Regions from separate parts of the Virgibacillus tibetensis genome, predicted to be linked through region 1. Evidence: riboswitches for the same ligand, from Rfam matches in the RefSeq annotation. Region 1 holds a riboswitch; the other holds the start of a gene.
The links. A riboswitch is a leader RNA that binds a small molecule or an ion and turns the genes downstream of it on or off. The one in region 1 is predicted to bind cobalamin.

Region 1 (7,120 bases):
AGCTCCTGGAGATCGTCGGTCTGGATCCACAAGTATACAGTAATCGATATCCCAAGGAATTATCTGGTGGACAGCAGCAGCGTGTTGGTGTTGCACGGGCGCTAGCATCCAATCCCAATATTATCTTGATGGATGAGCCATTTGGTGCTCTTGATCCAATTACAAGGGAACAATTACAGGGTGAGTTGATTTCCTTGCAGCAAAAACTTAAAAAGACAATTGTCTTTGTAACCCATGATATGGATGAAGCATTAAAGCTGGGTGATCGAATTGCTATTATGAAAGATGGAAGTTTACTTCAAATAGATACCCCGGAGAAATTATTGCACGAACCGGCCTATGGTTTTGTGGAAGAGTTCATTGGAAAACATCGAATTATTCAGAACCCTGAACTTATGTCAGTTAGAGATGTAATGAATGAAACTGTATTAACATCGCTTCCGAATCGATCTCCTGAAAAGTCCTTGGCAATGATGCGCAAGAATAAAAAAATGATGTTAGTTGTTGTGGACGAGGATGACAAAATGATGGGAATTGTGTCTGCTTATGATTTAATAAAGAAGATGAATGAAATTAAATCAATTGAAGAAATCTTGCTACCATCTGAACCATATCTCATGAGTTCGCAAAGTGCTAAGGATGCCATTGTAATGATGTCAACAGCGTCACTCGGTATAATTACGGTTCTTGATGAAATGAATAAGGTAGTAGGATTAGTGACTCGTGGAACATTGCTTTCCGCACTGTCCAGTCAGTGGACAGAATTGGAGGCAAAATAATGAATAACTTAAATTTAATGGAACAAATCATTCAACAGACACAAATGCGCTGGGCAGAGGTACTTGAGGCGACGTTTGTTCATATACAACTCGTATTTTTTTCTATGCTTATGGCAGTAATACTAGGAGTTTTATTAGGTATTCTCATTACACGGGTTCCATCGCTGGTTCCATTCGTATTAGGTGGAACAGGTATTATGCAAACTATTCCCAGTCTTGCAGTACTTGGGTTTTTAATACCTGTGTTTGGGATTGGTGTTAAAACCGGTATTGCGGCATTATTCTTATATTCATTATTACCGATTGTTAGAAACACCTACACAGGCATTAAAGATGTTGATAGTGCAACAATAGAAGCGGCTAAAGGAATGGGTATGACGAGCAAGCAAATATTATTTAAGGTTGAGCTTCCTTTATCTGTTCCCATTATGATGGCTGGTATTCGTACAGCTGCTGTTATTAACGTTGGTAATGCTACATTGGCAGCCTTTATAGGTGCTGGTGGACTTGGAGACTTTATTTTCTTAGGCATTACCAGAGGAATAGATGGTTTAATATTCTTAGGAGCTATTCCAGCTGCTATCTTAGCAATTATGCTTGAGTTTATCTTCAACAAGCTTGAACGTTGGTCTACACCAGAGGGGTTGAAATAGTATGAGTAGAAAAAAACTAATTTTGCTATTTATGACTTTCATTACTGTTATACCACTCTCAGGATGTATATTAAGTACGGATGAATCAATTACTGTTGGTTCGAGAAATAACACGGAAAGTATCATCTTATCAAATATCATCGGACAATTAATTGAAGATAAAACAGATGTGAGTGTAATCTATCGAGAAAACCTCGGAGGTTCTAATGTTGTTTGGAATGCAATGATGAATGGCAGTATTCAGATAATACCAGATTATACAGGAACAATTGTGATTACGTATTATGGTGAATCTCCTGGAACAGCTGAAGAAACACTGGTGAAAACAAAGGAACTCGTGTCAGAGGACGGTATTAGAGCCTTTAATACTTTTGGATTCAATAATACGTACACATTAGCATTTGATGAAGCAGAAGCAGAGAGACTTAATATAGAAACCTTCAGTGACTTTGCAGAAGTTTCCGACCAATATACACTTGGGGCAGTTTTTGAATTCATTGATCGTCCGGACGGGTTGCCCGGATTTAAAGAAGAATATGATCTTGAGTTTAAAGATGTTAGAGGTATGGACCATGGAATGATGTACCGCGCCATTGATAGTGGCGAAGTGGATGTAATCAATTCCTATACAACAGATGGTCAATTACAAATATATGATTTGAGAGTACTCGAAGATGATCAGTCTTACTTTCCGCCTTATCACGCGCTCCCTCTAGTTTTGGAAGAAACACTAGAAAAATATCCTGAATTGGAAGAAGTATTGCAACAGCTGGAAGGTAAAATTGATGAGCAAGCAATGCAAACTATGAATGCTAAAGTGGATAATGAAGGCATGATGGTTGATTTGGTTGCAAGGGAATTTTTGGAGGAATCAGGTTTAATTGAATAATAAAGATGGATATTGAATCGGCTGTTTTGTAAATTTTGTTGGCTATTAATTGTCGTAGTTGATAAAAAGACGACGTAATGAAACCCTTTATTTTATGAAAAAAAACTTAACAACTAAAAAGAGGAGGCCCTCTTTTTAGTTGTTTAATTTTTACTGTTAACGAGATTGAATCAGCGATTACCCTTTTGGGCTTGAAAACCGTCCATTCTGGTCTGCACGCGATTCGCTGACCGCTGCATCTGCCTTCATTCAGCGTTTGGACCACTTTATCCAGTGCTTATTCAGCTTAATCCCGCGTTCGCTTCACTTTATTAAGCGTTTGTTCAACTTAATTCCGCGTTTAACCCGGTTCATTCAGCGATCAAGCATTTGAGGTATGAAAACAGGGCCATTCAGGCCTATACACGTGATTCGCTGACCTCTCTGCATCTGGCTTCATTCAGCGTTCGGACCACTTTATCCAGCGCTTGTTCAGCTTAATCCCGCGTTCGGACCACTTCATTCAGCGATCGACCTTGGGCGTGGTGTATTTCCGGGACGGTTAGCTATGCCAGTAACTACTTCCATCGTACTTTATATGTTTTGTGTCAAAATAACAATCTTTTAGAAAACAGCCTAATCAAATAATGGTATACTTAATACAATTGAATGATTTTTGCCTTATGGTGACTTTAAATAAAAGTTGAAAAGGGAAGTTGGTTTAATTCCAACGCGGTCCCGCCACTGTAAAGATGAGGACACTTTCATAGCCACTGTTTCGTAACTAGAAGCGGGAAGGGGAAAGGGTTTGATGATTCGTAGCCAGGAGACCTGCCATGGGGAAGAACATTTTTATCCTACGGGAAATAGGAGGATGTTGCGATATCAACTTTCATACAGATGAAATAATTTTTGCTCGCAATTTTAACATCTTCTATTAAGGGGATGTTTTTTGACTTTTTAGGAGGTAATTTACAATGGAAAAAGTAGCTATTAATGATTCTAAAACAATTCAGACCAGGTTAGTACTACCACCAGACACCAATCATTTAAATACAATTTTCGGAGGTAAAGTGTTAGCTTATATTGATGAAATTGCTGCACTAACAGCAATGAAGCATGCAAAAAGCTCAGTTGTTACTGCCTCAATAGATTCAGTAGATTTCCTATCATCAGCAAAGGTTGGTGATTCTTTAAAATTAGAAGCATTAGTAACGTATACAGGTACAAGTTCCATGGAAGTTTATGTAAAGGTAACTGCCCATGATTTAATCAAAAATGTTGAGAGATTAACAACGGAGTCATTCTTGACCATGGTAGCAGTGAATGAACAAGGAAGACCAGTACCAGTACCAAAAGTGTATCCTGAAAATGAAGAGGAAAGAAAGTTACATATGACGGCCCCTTCTCGAAAGGAGAACCGTGTAAGGCGAGCTGCTATAAGATAAGTATACGCTTGTAGAAGAATGTTATAAAAAAACAGTTTCAACCTTCACATAGGCTGAAACTGTTTTTAGTAATTTTATTTTCTTTCAAAATAAGTCTCCCCAAGAATTACTTTCTGATTGTAAGTATCGAGTGGAAGCCCTTCTTGAACAAAGGTATCGGCTTCATCTTCTTGAAGATCATACAATACTTCAATCTCTTTTGAGAATAATAAATCCTCATTTTCAAAAAGCGAAGAAAGTGCAGGTAGAGGTTTGGGTTGAATTTCTTTATCACCCATTACCTGCTTCAATCCATTGGCATATTCCTGTAATGTGCGTGCCCCAACAAGTTTCACGCCCTTATTATCTTGATTAACCATAATGATTGTTGGGAACCCTCTCGCACCAAGCTTTCCAGCTAGTGCAAAGTCCTGATTTAAAAGGTCCTGTGAGCTTGAAAGGTTTGCTTCTTTTACAGTTTCCGCACCGTTTAGGCCAAGTTCATTTACTATTTCAATTAATACTTTGTCGTCACCAATATTTTTATTAAAGGCAAAGACAGCTTCTCTTGCCTTACGTAAAAATACAGTAGCTAGATGTTCATCATGTTTTTGCACCACTTTAAAAACACGGGATGGCGGAAAAGATGATTGAACTGGGTCGTCATACCATAGTGATCCATCAATTGGCATACGGGACTGTTCACCAACTTCTCTCCAGTGTTCGGCAACGTCTGAGGGACCAGTAATTCCGTTTTTTACATCGGCAAAACCGCCTCCCCATTTTTCCAATAATCCACCCATAACTGTTTTGAATTGAAAATATTGATCATACTGCTCAACAAAACGGCGGAGAACCGGTTCAAGTGCCCAGCAATGAGAACATATAGGATCGGTTACATAATAAAGATCAATTGTTTTTTTCGGGTTTAGATCAATTATTTCCATTGTGTCATCTCCTGCGTCTCCGCAAATTCCAGTTTCAAGATCACAAATCATATTATTTTTATTATTCATTTTAATTTCTCCTCACCTGTATTTTCTATCGTTATATAGTGCTGTGCCCATTCCTGGATAGGTTGTAGTGCATTAGCAAGTTCCTGCCCTTTTTCTGTTAATTTATATGAAATAACTACAGGAGAAACCCCTACCACCATTTTATCTATTAATCCGTATTCCATAAGTTCAGACAGCTTCAATGAAAGTGCTCTGGAAGTTATACTACTGAAGTCCCTTTTAATTTCGGAAAAATGCGATGTATTATCTTTGCAAAGTGACAAAAAATGTATGATTTGGCCGTTCCATTTTCTGCCTAATATTTGGAAAGAAGCCTCAATATATGGACAAATATTAATCATAATCACCCCTTTGATATATTAAGTATATCAAGTATAAAAAATAAATCAAGTATAATTATTATACTTGATTTATTTAAATAATAACAGGACAACTGATAATTGAATATAGTGATATGCAGATCAGTTTACTGGGGGAGATTAGATGCAAATTCATGTTGTGCAAAGCGGAGATTCACTATGGAGGATCTCACAGAACTATGCTACGGATATTAACCAGATTATTTTAGTCAATCAATTAGATAATCCTGATGTTCTTGTAATCGGACAGTCACTAGTTATACCAGAGGCAAACCGTGAATATGTTGTTCAACCGGGAGATAATTTATATGCTATTGCTCAGAGGTATAGTGTAACGGTTCAAGAGCTTGCGGATGCCAATAATATTACCAACCCATCGCTTATCTATGTTGGTCAATTGCTTCACCTGCCTTATTATCCTCATGTCGTACAATCAGGAGAAACACTATGGTCAATTGCCCAGAGATATGGAATAGAGATTGAACGCCTGATTCAAGTAAATAATATCGCAAACCCCTCATTAATTTATTCAGGTCAGACGATTCGTATTCCAGCTGCATTAAAACCTGTGACAGAAGTAAATGCATATACAACACAAATGGATGAGCAAGGCAGACAGGAAGTACTCCTTCTAGGAAGAAATTTTACGTACCTTTCACCATTTACGTACAGTATTACAGCCGAAGGGTCAATAACTGAATTACAAGATTTACAAGTTATCGAAGCGGCTCGTGCTACCACAACTTCACCACTACTAGTATTGACAAATTTTGTGGAACAAAGCTTCAATTCCGATATAGCAGCTACTATTCTTCGCAGTTCAGACTTACAAAATACGTTGATTACCAACTTGTTAGATACAATGAGAGCAAAGGGCTATACGGGTTTAAACATTGATTTTGAATATGTTTATCCGGAAGACCGAGAGAATTATAATGAATTTCTACGTAGGGCAGTTGCTAGATTACACCCGGAAGGATTTACAGTCTCCACAGCTCTGGCACCCAAGATTAGAGAAGATCAGCCAGGTTTGCTTTATGAAGCCCATGACTATCAAGCACATGGAGAAATCGTTGATTTTGTTGTACTAATGACGTATGAGTGGGGTTGGGCTGGTGGTGAGCCGTGGGCTATTGCGCCAATTAATGAGGTACGCAGAGTATTGGATTATGCAGTAACAGTAATTCCACCGGAAAAAATCCTCATGGGTATACCACTATACGGAAGAGATTGGAGAATACCGTGGGAAGAGGGGACACTTGCAAGAACTGTAAGCCCCCAAGAAGCAATTAGACTGGCAGCAAACTATGGTGCTGCTATTCAATACGATGAAACCTATCAATCCCCTTACTTTCGTTATGTTGACGAGGCTGGTCAGGAACACGAAGTATGGTTTGAGGATGCACGCAGTATCCAAGCTAAGTATGACACGGTGAAAGAATATGGCTTAAGGGGATCAAGCTTCTGGGTTTTAGGTATGCGTTTTCCGCAAAATTGGCCTATTCTTCAGGACAATTTCACGGTTAGGAAGTTGTAGGTGTATGAAGGTGAGCTTTCATAGATCATAATCGCTCGAGTGTTTCTCTGAAAAGCTCACTGAATTTCTTTCTGTCTTCTTCTGTAAAAGGTTTCGGTCCTTTTGTTCGTTTGCCACTTTTTCTTTCCATGGCACTGAGGTATCTTGTTTGTAATAGTTGATCGATATTTTCGTTTGTATATGTAAAACCCTTATGATGTAGTACAATGCATCCCTTTGCTAAACCTAATGAAGCGAGACCGTAATCTTGTGTAACAATGATATCGCCTTTTTCCGCCAGTTTCATGATCCGGTAATCGGCTGCCTCTGCACCTGAATCAACATAGATTGTTTCCACACCTGGAGGTTGCTCTTCATTGGAAAAATGAGAAAAGCTTGAAACGAGAATAACAGGAATGTCTACGTGCTTTGCTTCAGATATAATACTACTTTTTACAGGACAAGCATCTGCATCTACATAAATTTTCATGATATTCACCTT
Region 2 (8,845 bases), on a different contig from region 1:
AAGCCGCTTATATATTTTATACCAATGTGGGTAAGCTATATCATTCCAGTTCAATATACCGCTTGATTCCCCACCGAATAGACCTGTAGATTTATTCGGATGCAGTGGCTCTAATGTTTTTGCTCTTTCAAGCAAGGTTTTTTGCATGATGTAGCACTCCTTCTACCCATTTACTTACTTTTTGTTCCTGGCTTCCTCTTGGGGACTGTTCAATTTTCAATCCAGCCCATTTACTGTCATAAAATGCAGCAAGCTTATCTACTGCTTTACAAAATAAATTGTCCCCGCCAAATTGGGTATCACCCGTCCCGAACACGGCAACATTTGCTGGTTTATACCCTACCTCCCAGACGAAGTCCTTGAATTCATCTGGTGTTTTCCCCATATCCCATGTAAAAGTTCCCATAAAAATATAATCATAATCAGAAGCATCAATCGGCGGGTCAATGCCGATTCGATGTCTATCAGTTTGAAAATCCTCTGTGACCAATTTGTTTGAAATAATCTCTGCTACTTCTTCCGTATTTCCGCTATAAGACAAATAAGCGATTAATGCCTTCAACTTTCACACCACTCACATTCTTCGACATCATTTGAGGTGGAACGAACATAGTACGTAGTTTTCAGACCTTCTCTCCATGCCTGAAGGTGAAGATCTAGTAGAACTGACGCCTTTATTGTGTTTGGCACATAAAAGTTAAATGAAAGGCTTTGGTCAATATGCTTCTGCCTTGCTGCATTTTGTTTAATCGACCAGCGCTGATCAAGAATATAAGCAGATCTCCGGTAATTATCATAGGTTTTATGTGAGAGATCAGGTGCCGTAGTTGGAATTTTAAAATCCTTTTTCTCCTCGTTGTAAAACGCTTTAAAGATCGGATCAATACTTGCAGTTGAGCCAGCTATCATTGCTGTTGTCGAGTTCGGGGCTACTGCCATCAGGTAGCCATTTCGCATCCCATTATCCTTTACCTCATTCATTAGCGATACCCATTTATCATCCGTATAGCCTTTTGCAGTAAAGTAGGATCCAGTACTCCACTTACTACCTTCAAAAGATGGATAAGCCCCTTTTTCCTTGCTTAACTCCATACTATTTTTCACGGTTAAATAAGCTATTCTTTCATACAATTCATCAGCGTATTCAACTGCATTTTCTGTTTCCCATTTAATGTTTTTAAGTGCGAGCAGGTGATGCCAGCCGAATGTCCCGAGTCCTATTGCCCGATACTTCTGATTGGTAAGTTGCGTCTGTTTAATAGGTAATGTATTTATATCGATTACATTATCCAGCATCCGAACCTGAATCTTTATTAATCGTTCCAGCACTTGATCTGGAACTGCTTTTCCTAGATTAATTGAGCTCAAATTACAAACGACATAATCGCCTGCCTTGTACTTTTTGACGATTGTATTTTCATTCTCAACGAATTCTTCCATAAACTCTGTCGGTGATTGATTCTGGGTAATTTCAGTACATAAATTAGAACAATAAATCATTCCTTTATGCTCATTACTGTTTTGCCTGTTGACTTCATCACGATAAAACATATATGGTGTGCCAGATTCAAGCTGTGATTTCATAATCCGTTTCATCAGGGCGATAGCAGGCACAGATTTTTTTGAAAGAAGATCGGATTCCACACACTCCTTATATTTCTTTCGCCACACTCCATCGCCTTTTTCTTCATCAAAGAAATCCTCCAAAGAATATCCCATAACCTGACGTACTTCATGCGGATCGAATAAATACCAATCCCCACGCTTGTCCACCTGCTCCATAAAATAATCCGGCAGGCATACACCTGTGAATATATCATGGGCACGCATACGTTCATCCCCGTTATTCAATTTAAGATCAAGGAAATTCTCAATATCAATATGCCATATATCTAAATAAATAGCGATTGCGCCTTTTCTTGTCCCCAGCTGGTCCACGTTAACTGCCGTGTTGTTTAATTGCTTAATCCATGGCACAACTCCGCTGGACATCCCTTTATAACCCTTAATCGCACTCCCGCGTCCGCGGATCTTCCCCATGTATACGCCAATGCCTCCCCCATTTTTGGAAAGCTTGGCAATATCGGTATTACTGTCATAAATCGATTGCAGGCTGTCATCCACAGTATCAATGAAACAACTGGACAATTGACCGTGTGTCTTACCTGCGTTAGTCAAGGTAGGGGTGGCGACCGTCATATATAGATTACTCAACGCCCAGTACGCTTCTGCCACATGCTGTTTACGGTGTGCAATGTCTTCATCCTGCATAAGGTACATTGCAATAACCATCCAACGCTCTTGTGGTAATTCGTATGTATTTTTATTATGATCTGTTGCAAGGTATCGTGTAGAGATGGTGTATAATCCTAAATAGTTAAATAGCAAATCTCTTTCCGGTTCCATTATTTTTTCAAAATAACTGACTTCTTCTTCTTCATATTTTTCAAGAATGTTTCCAGCATAAATACCCTTTTCAGTCAGCGTGCTAAGCAGGTCATAAAAATTGCCATAACGTGCCGCAGGATCATAGTCACGGTTTTCTGCTGCTTTTCGATATAGATCCTGTAAATATATTCTGCTTGCCAGAAAAGTCCATTCGGTATTTGCCTCATCAATATTTTCCAATGCATTTTTCACCAATACATCCGTAATTCGCTCCAGCGATGCGTCCGGTTGAATTGTTTTTAAAGCTTTTTCCTTATATTTTTCTGTATCGATGACTAAATCAACTGCTGCATTGTCAATAATTTGAATAAGATCCTCTTTATTCGTTGTAATCGTTGTAAGCATGATAGAACCTCCTTTAATATAAACCACGGTAAAATGGGGGTTAAACGTAAAAAAACCGCTCTTCCCCCTGGGTGAACGGTCATAAAACGACAGAATTCATCTATCTGGAACTCTATCGCTTCATCTTCTCTCACCCCGGAGAAATGAAACTACAAGTTTTGGCAGGTCTCCTGACTCGTGCTTCCAACCTACTAAAGCCCTTCCCGTAACGATGCCGCTAAGCACTCGATACAGTGGAATACTCGTTCGTCCACACTTACAGTTGCGGGGGCAGTTCCAGCATTTCACTGGATTCCCTTTTAAGACAGATAATTGTCACCTAACTTGTAACACTATATATAGTACTTGATTAGTATTAATTACCAATATATTGTATGTAAAGCCTATCATATTAAATAATAGAATGCAATCAAGAAACAATATTTTTATACATTTACACCATTAATTTTGAAAACTTTCCAACCGTTTGAAGAACTCTTGTAGAAATTCATAGAAAAGTTTCTCTGTTGGTAAAAGTTTACGATCTGCCGGTACGATAACTCCAACCGTTCGAGTAATACTCGGATCAGTAATAGGTATACTAACTGTTGCACGGGGCAAACTATCCACTAATGTAATTTCCGGGATTAGCGATACACCCAGCCCTGCGGAAACGAGCCCCTTAATTGCATCAATATCCTGGCCTTCAAACACGATTTCCGGCTCGAAGCCTTGTTGTTTACAGGTATCTGTAATCAGATCACGTAAAACATATCCTGAAGGAAACATAACAAATGGCTGCTTCCGCAATTGATTAAGCTTAACCGTCTTCTGGTCAGCAAGGGGATGGCTTACTGGTATAAGCCCTACAATATTTTCTGTAAATAGAATTGTTGCTCTCAATTTCTTTTTATTATCGGGAATAGGGCCTAGTATCGCCATATTAATATCCCCTTTTATAACGCCTTTTTCCAACTCATAATAAGAATCCTGCTTTAATTTAAATTTCACATGTGGATACCGATCTCTGAAAACCGAAATGGCTGTAGGTAAAATGTAAGTGGCTAGGCTTCCTGGAAAACCAATGTGGATGGTTCCTTTTTCTGGGTCCGTATATTCTTCTACAACTTGTCTGGCATCGTCAATTACATTGATTGCCTGCTCCATATGATCTAAAAAAACACGTCCTATTGGTGTTAGCCTTACATTACGTCCTTCTCGTACAAATAGGTCCACACCAAGCTCTGCCTCTAGATTAAAAACTTGGCGACTTACTGCAGACTGTGCTACATGTAAAGAATCAGCAGCTTCTGTAACATGCTCTCGCTTAGCAACTTCAATAAAATACTTAATTTGTCTTAATTCCAAGAACATCACCTCTATCTCTATTATCTCATATCAGCATTGATTATATCTACAATTCATATTGTTTAGATTGATTCCTTGCTGTAGAATTGTAACGGAATATTCTATAATTTACGTTTTATAGTGATACCTAATATATAAGAGGAGGTCCAAGTTGCCATTATGAATTTATTAAAAAATAAACAAGACGCAAATGACCTAACAGACGCACAAACGTATATGAATCAAGTTTATGAGTCGGTTGAAATACGTAATCCTAACGAAAAGGAATTTCTGCAAGCTGTCCGTTCCATCTTCAAATCCCTACTCCCTGTCTTCACTAAAAACCCTACATATATGGAAAAAGGTATATTAGAGCAACTCGTTGAACCAGAACGTGTAATAACCTTTCGTGTTCCATGGGTAGATGACAATGGTATGGTAAAAGTAAACCGTGGTTTTCGAGTGCAATACAATAGTGCACTTGGTCCCTATAAGGGTGGATTACGCTTTCATCCGTCCGTTAATTTAAGTATTGTAAAATTCCTGGGGCTACAGCAGACGCTTAAAAACTCGCTTACAGGGCAACCTATCGGCGGCGGAAAAGGTGGAGCTGACTTTGACCCAAAAGGGAAATCTGATAATGAGATCATGCGCTTTTGTCAAAGCTTCATGACTGAACTTGCAAAGTACATCGGTCCAGATACTGATATTCCAGCAGGTGACATTGGTGTTGGTGCTAAAGAGGTTGGATATATGTTTGGTCAGTATAAAAAGATCCGTGGCAGCTTTGAGGCAGGGGTTTTAACAGGAAAAGGCCTCGGTTATGGTGGCAGTCTCGCACGAAAAGAAGCAACCGGTTATGGTGCAATATACTTTGTTGAAGAGATGCTAAAGCAAAAAGGGTTGTCCCTCAATGGGAGCACGCTAGTTGTTTCTGGATCAGGAAATGTATCGATCTACGCTATGGAGAAGGCAATACAACTAGGTGCAAAGGTAGTTGCCTGCAGTGATTCTGATGGGTATATATTCGATGAGAATGGTATTGATATAAATACAATTAAACAAATTAAAGAAGAGGATAGCAACAGAATCAATGAATATTTATATACTCATCCTCAAGCCCAGTATTTCGATGGCTGTTCAGGCATCTGGTCCATTGCCTGTGATGTTGCGTTACCTTGTGCTACACAAAATGAAATTGATGAAAATGCTGCCACTCAGCTAGTGGCAAACGGCGTTAAAGCAATTGCTGAGGGAGCTAATATGCCTAATACGTCAGAAGCGATTGACGTGTTTCTGGATAACGGCATTTTAGTGGGACCATCTAAAGCTGTAAATGCTGGTGGTGTAGCGGTTTCCTCTCTGGAAATGGCACAAAACAGCATGCGAATGTCCTGGAGCTTTGAAGAAGTAGATGCACAGTTGCAGGGGATTATGAAAACCATTTATCAAAACTGCATCATTGCTGCAAAAGAATTTGATCAAGAGGGTAATCTTATAGCAGGTGCTAACATTGCAGGATTTCAAAAAGTAGCTGATGCAATGATGGAACAAGGTGTTGTTTAATTAAAAAATACGGTTGAGTGTATAAGTTCGCTCCGGCAGAATACTCCATCTTCCATGACACATGCTGTTTTGACGTACATTTCGTTCTAGTGTCGGCGTTGGTCATAGGTCTCGCAGACAGCCCGCTAGAATGCGAAGGGTATTTTCGTATCGGAGTCGCCAGTTTCGAATTACGTCGCAGTTTATATCAACAAATACTTTAGAAAACAGGATTAGCATGCGGTTATTTTATTTCGCATGTTTTTTCTGCTGTCTAAAAGTAAAAAACACAGGAACAAATATATGCTCCTGCACTCATATAACCTATAAGCCTTAACCTAATACTGCACGATCACTCTCAAACTGTTTTCCTCTTATTCGCTTAAATTCCTGAAGCAAGTCTTCAATAGTTAGATTGCGCTTTTCTTCCCCTTGCACGTCAAAAATGATTTGTCCTTTATCCATCATAATTAATCGGCTGCCTAAATCCAGTGCCTGTTGCATATTATGTGTCACCATTAGTGTGGTTAAGCCGAATTTACTTACGACATCTCTTGTAAGTTTTGTAATTAACTCTGCCCTGGATGGATCCAATGCAGCAGTGTGCTCATCCAGCAGCAAAATGTTTGGTTCAGTGAAAGTAGCCATTAATAGTGAAAGCGCCTGTCGTTCCCCACCAGAAAGAAAACCAACCTTGGCTGATAAGCGATCTTCCAACCCTAAATTCAATGTGGTCAAGTATTCTCTAAACAAATCTTTACGCTTTTTGGTCACTCCTGGTTTTAGCTTTCTTTTTTTATTTCGAGCATAAGCCATTGCTAAATTTTCTTCAATTGTCATTGACGGCGCTGTCCCTGCCATTGGGTCTTGAAATACGCGGCCTATAAAGGCAGAGCGCTTATATTCAGGCAGGTATACAACTTGCTTGTCATTAATAAATACATCACCAACGTCGGGTGCCTGGTTTCCGGATACCACGTTCATCAACGTTGACTTCCCGGCTCCATTACTTCCGATAACTGTAACGAATTCGCCTTTTTTCAATTCCAGATTAATGTCCTGTAATGCTTTCTTTTCATCTGGTGTACCTTCATTAAAAGTGGTTGAAATGTCCTTAATTTTAAGCATGCTATACCCCCTCTGCTTTTTGACGAGTTAGCATGGCACGTTTTTCCATTCGTCGCTTTTTTTCTTTCCGTGCCTGAAGTACTTTTGGTGCAACCAATGCTCCAATAACGAGTAAAGCCGTGATCAGCTTCATATCCCCTGTATCCAGGAAATCCACACGAAGTGCCAGGGTTACTACAACTCGGTAAATAATAGCCCCACCGATGACTGCTATTGTAGCTATTGCAATTGTTTTCGTACCAAACAGTGCCTCACCTATAATAACAGAGGCAAGACCGATAATGATCATTCCGATACCCATACCCACGTCAGCAAATCCCCCATGTTGTGCAATTAAAGCTCCTGACAATGCGACTAGTGCATTGGAAATCCCAATACCAGCTATAATCAGTGAATCGGTGTTAGCTGAAAGACTTCGGATCATTTTCTTATTATCTCCTGTAGCCCGAAGCGCCAGACCAACTTCTGTCTTTAAGTAGTAGTCTGTCAGCAATTTAATAAGAATTGTGATTATTATCATAACCAGCACAATTGACCATGTACCCGGTACCCGTTCCATACCCATTGATGTTAATAACCCATTTAAAAATGAGTCTATCCCAGTACCTTCCCAAGCAGATCGTAATTGTTTAAAAACAGTAGATTCATTTAAAAGAGATAACGTAGGTTGACCCATTATTCGTAAGTTAATAGAATAAAGAGCAATCATCATGAGAATCCCTGATAACAGAGCGTTAATTTTCCCTTTTGTGTGAAGCACCCCTGTTATGCAACCTGCCAGAAAACCAGCGAGTGCCGCCAGTAATGTAGCTATAACAGGAGGTACTCCATTCATAATTGAGATGGCAGCCACAGCAGCCCCCGTAACAAAACTTCCATCCACCGTTAAATCAGGAAAATCTAAAACGCGGAAGGACAAGTAAACTCCTAAAGCCATAATTGCATAAATTACTCCTGATTCTACCGCGCCAAATAGTGCAATAAACATGATGCTGTCCCCCTTCTCGCTCATTTTCCGAATAAAGAGGTTGGGACAAAAGAAGAATTATTCAGGAAAATCCGAACATTAATGCCTGAGCAAATGTACCGCTTCGGCAAAATACTCCGCTTTCCGTGGGCACGGCTTCAGCTAACTGTGTGAAGAAGAGCACTTCACACAGTGGATCTTCAGCTCGTGCTGTTCCCACAGGAGTCTGCGTATTTTGCCTACGCTAAGTTCCAATTGTTCGGATTCTCATTCTTCCCATTTAGTTATGTCCCAGCCTCTTTACTTAATCATTTCTCGTATAGTCTGTTCTTTATTCTGTCTCTATAAATTGTGCATCGTTATCCCATGCATCATTCCAGTCGATGCCCTGTTCTTCAGCTGCTTGCTTATTAATAAATAACTGAATCTCAGGTGGGTACTCTACAGGGAAATCCTTCGTTGTCTTATCACCTTTTAATATTTCCGCTGCCATTTCTCCTGTACGGTAACCAATTGTATGGTAATCAATTCCATAAGTAGCAAAACCGCCTTTAGCTAATGAATCGGGCTCTCCAACGATTAAAGGAATATCTTGTTCGTTAGCAACACCGACCACACTGTCCAAAGCGGATACAACCGTGTTATCTGTTACCACATAAATAACATCCGCTTCTCCAACTAATGTGGTTGCAGCCTGTTGTACTTCAGCGGAGTTAGCTACTGTTCGCTCTGTAAGATTCAGACTGGTCCCTTCAACTGCCGCCTGTACAGCTTCAATCTGTGTAACAGAGTTTTGTTCACCTGCATTATAAATTAGTCCTACCGTAGATCCTTCAAAATACGTGTCAATAAAAGTAACCGTTTCTTTAATTGCATCAGGATGAAGATCCACTACACCGGTAATATTATCACCAGGTTCATCCATCGCGTCCACCAGTCCTGCATCCACTGCATCTGTAACAGATGTAAAGACTATCGGGATATCACTAGTCGCCTGTAAAGCTCCTAGTGCACTTGGAGTAGAATTGGCAAATATCAAATCTACATTATCTGCTACAAAGTTATCAGCAATAGGCTTCACATTAT

Region 2: another riboswitch for cobalamin. It lies ahead of QGM71_RS11335 (ribonucleoside-diphosphate reductase subunit alpha); the one in region 1 lies ahead of QGM71_RS18630 (acyl-CoA thioesterase).

What each region holds. Positions count from the first base shown of each region.
Region 1 covers NZ_JARZFX010000015.1:58,763-65,882, forward strand. Annotated here, with positions in the region: gene QGM71_RS18615 (betaine/proline/choline family ABC transporter ATP-binding protein) at 1-779, shown strand, start outside; gene QGM71_RS18620 (ABC transporter permease) at 779-1,432, shown strand; gene QGM71_RS18625 (glycine betaine ABC transporter substrate-binding protein) at 1,434-2,321, shown strand; cobalamin riboswitch at 2,968-3,153, shown strand; gene QGM71_RS18630 (acyl-CoA thioesterase) at 3,278-3,748, shown strand; gene QGM71_RS18635 (DsbA family protein) at 3,823-4,743, opposite strand; gene QGM71_RS18640 (winged helix-turn-helix transcriptional regulator) at 4,740-5,084, opposite strand; gene QGM71_RS18645 (LysM peptidoglycan-binding domain-containing protein) at 5,227-6,639, shown strand; gene QGM71_RS18650 (YaiI/YqxD family protein) at 6,665-7,108, opposite strand.
Region 2 covers NZ_JARZFX010000004.1:282,007-290,851, reverse strand. Annotated here, with positions in the region: gene QGM71_RS11345 (ribonucleotide-diphosphate reductase subunit beta) at 1-147, opposite strand, end outside; gene QGM71_RS11340 (flavodoxin) at 128-562, opposite strand; gene QGM71_RS11335 (ribonucleoside-diphosphate reductase subunit alpha) at 559-2,793, opposite strand; cobalamin riboswitch at 2,936-3,131, opposite strand; gene QGM71_RS11330 (LysR family transcriptional regulator) at 3,235-4,140, opposite strand; gene gdhA (NADP-specific glutamate dehydrogenase) at 4,300-5,685, shown strand; gene QGM71_RS11320 (ABC transporter ATP-binding protein) at 5,998-6,792, opposite strand; gene QGM71_RS11315 (ABC transporter permease) at 6,794-7,780, opposite strand; gene QGM71_RS11310 (ABC transporter substrate-binding protein) at 8,091-8,845, opposite strand, start outside.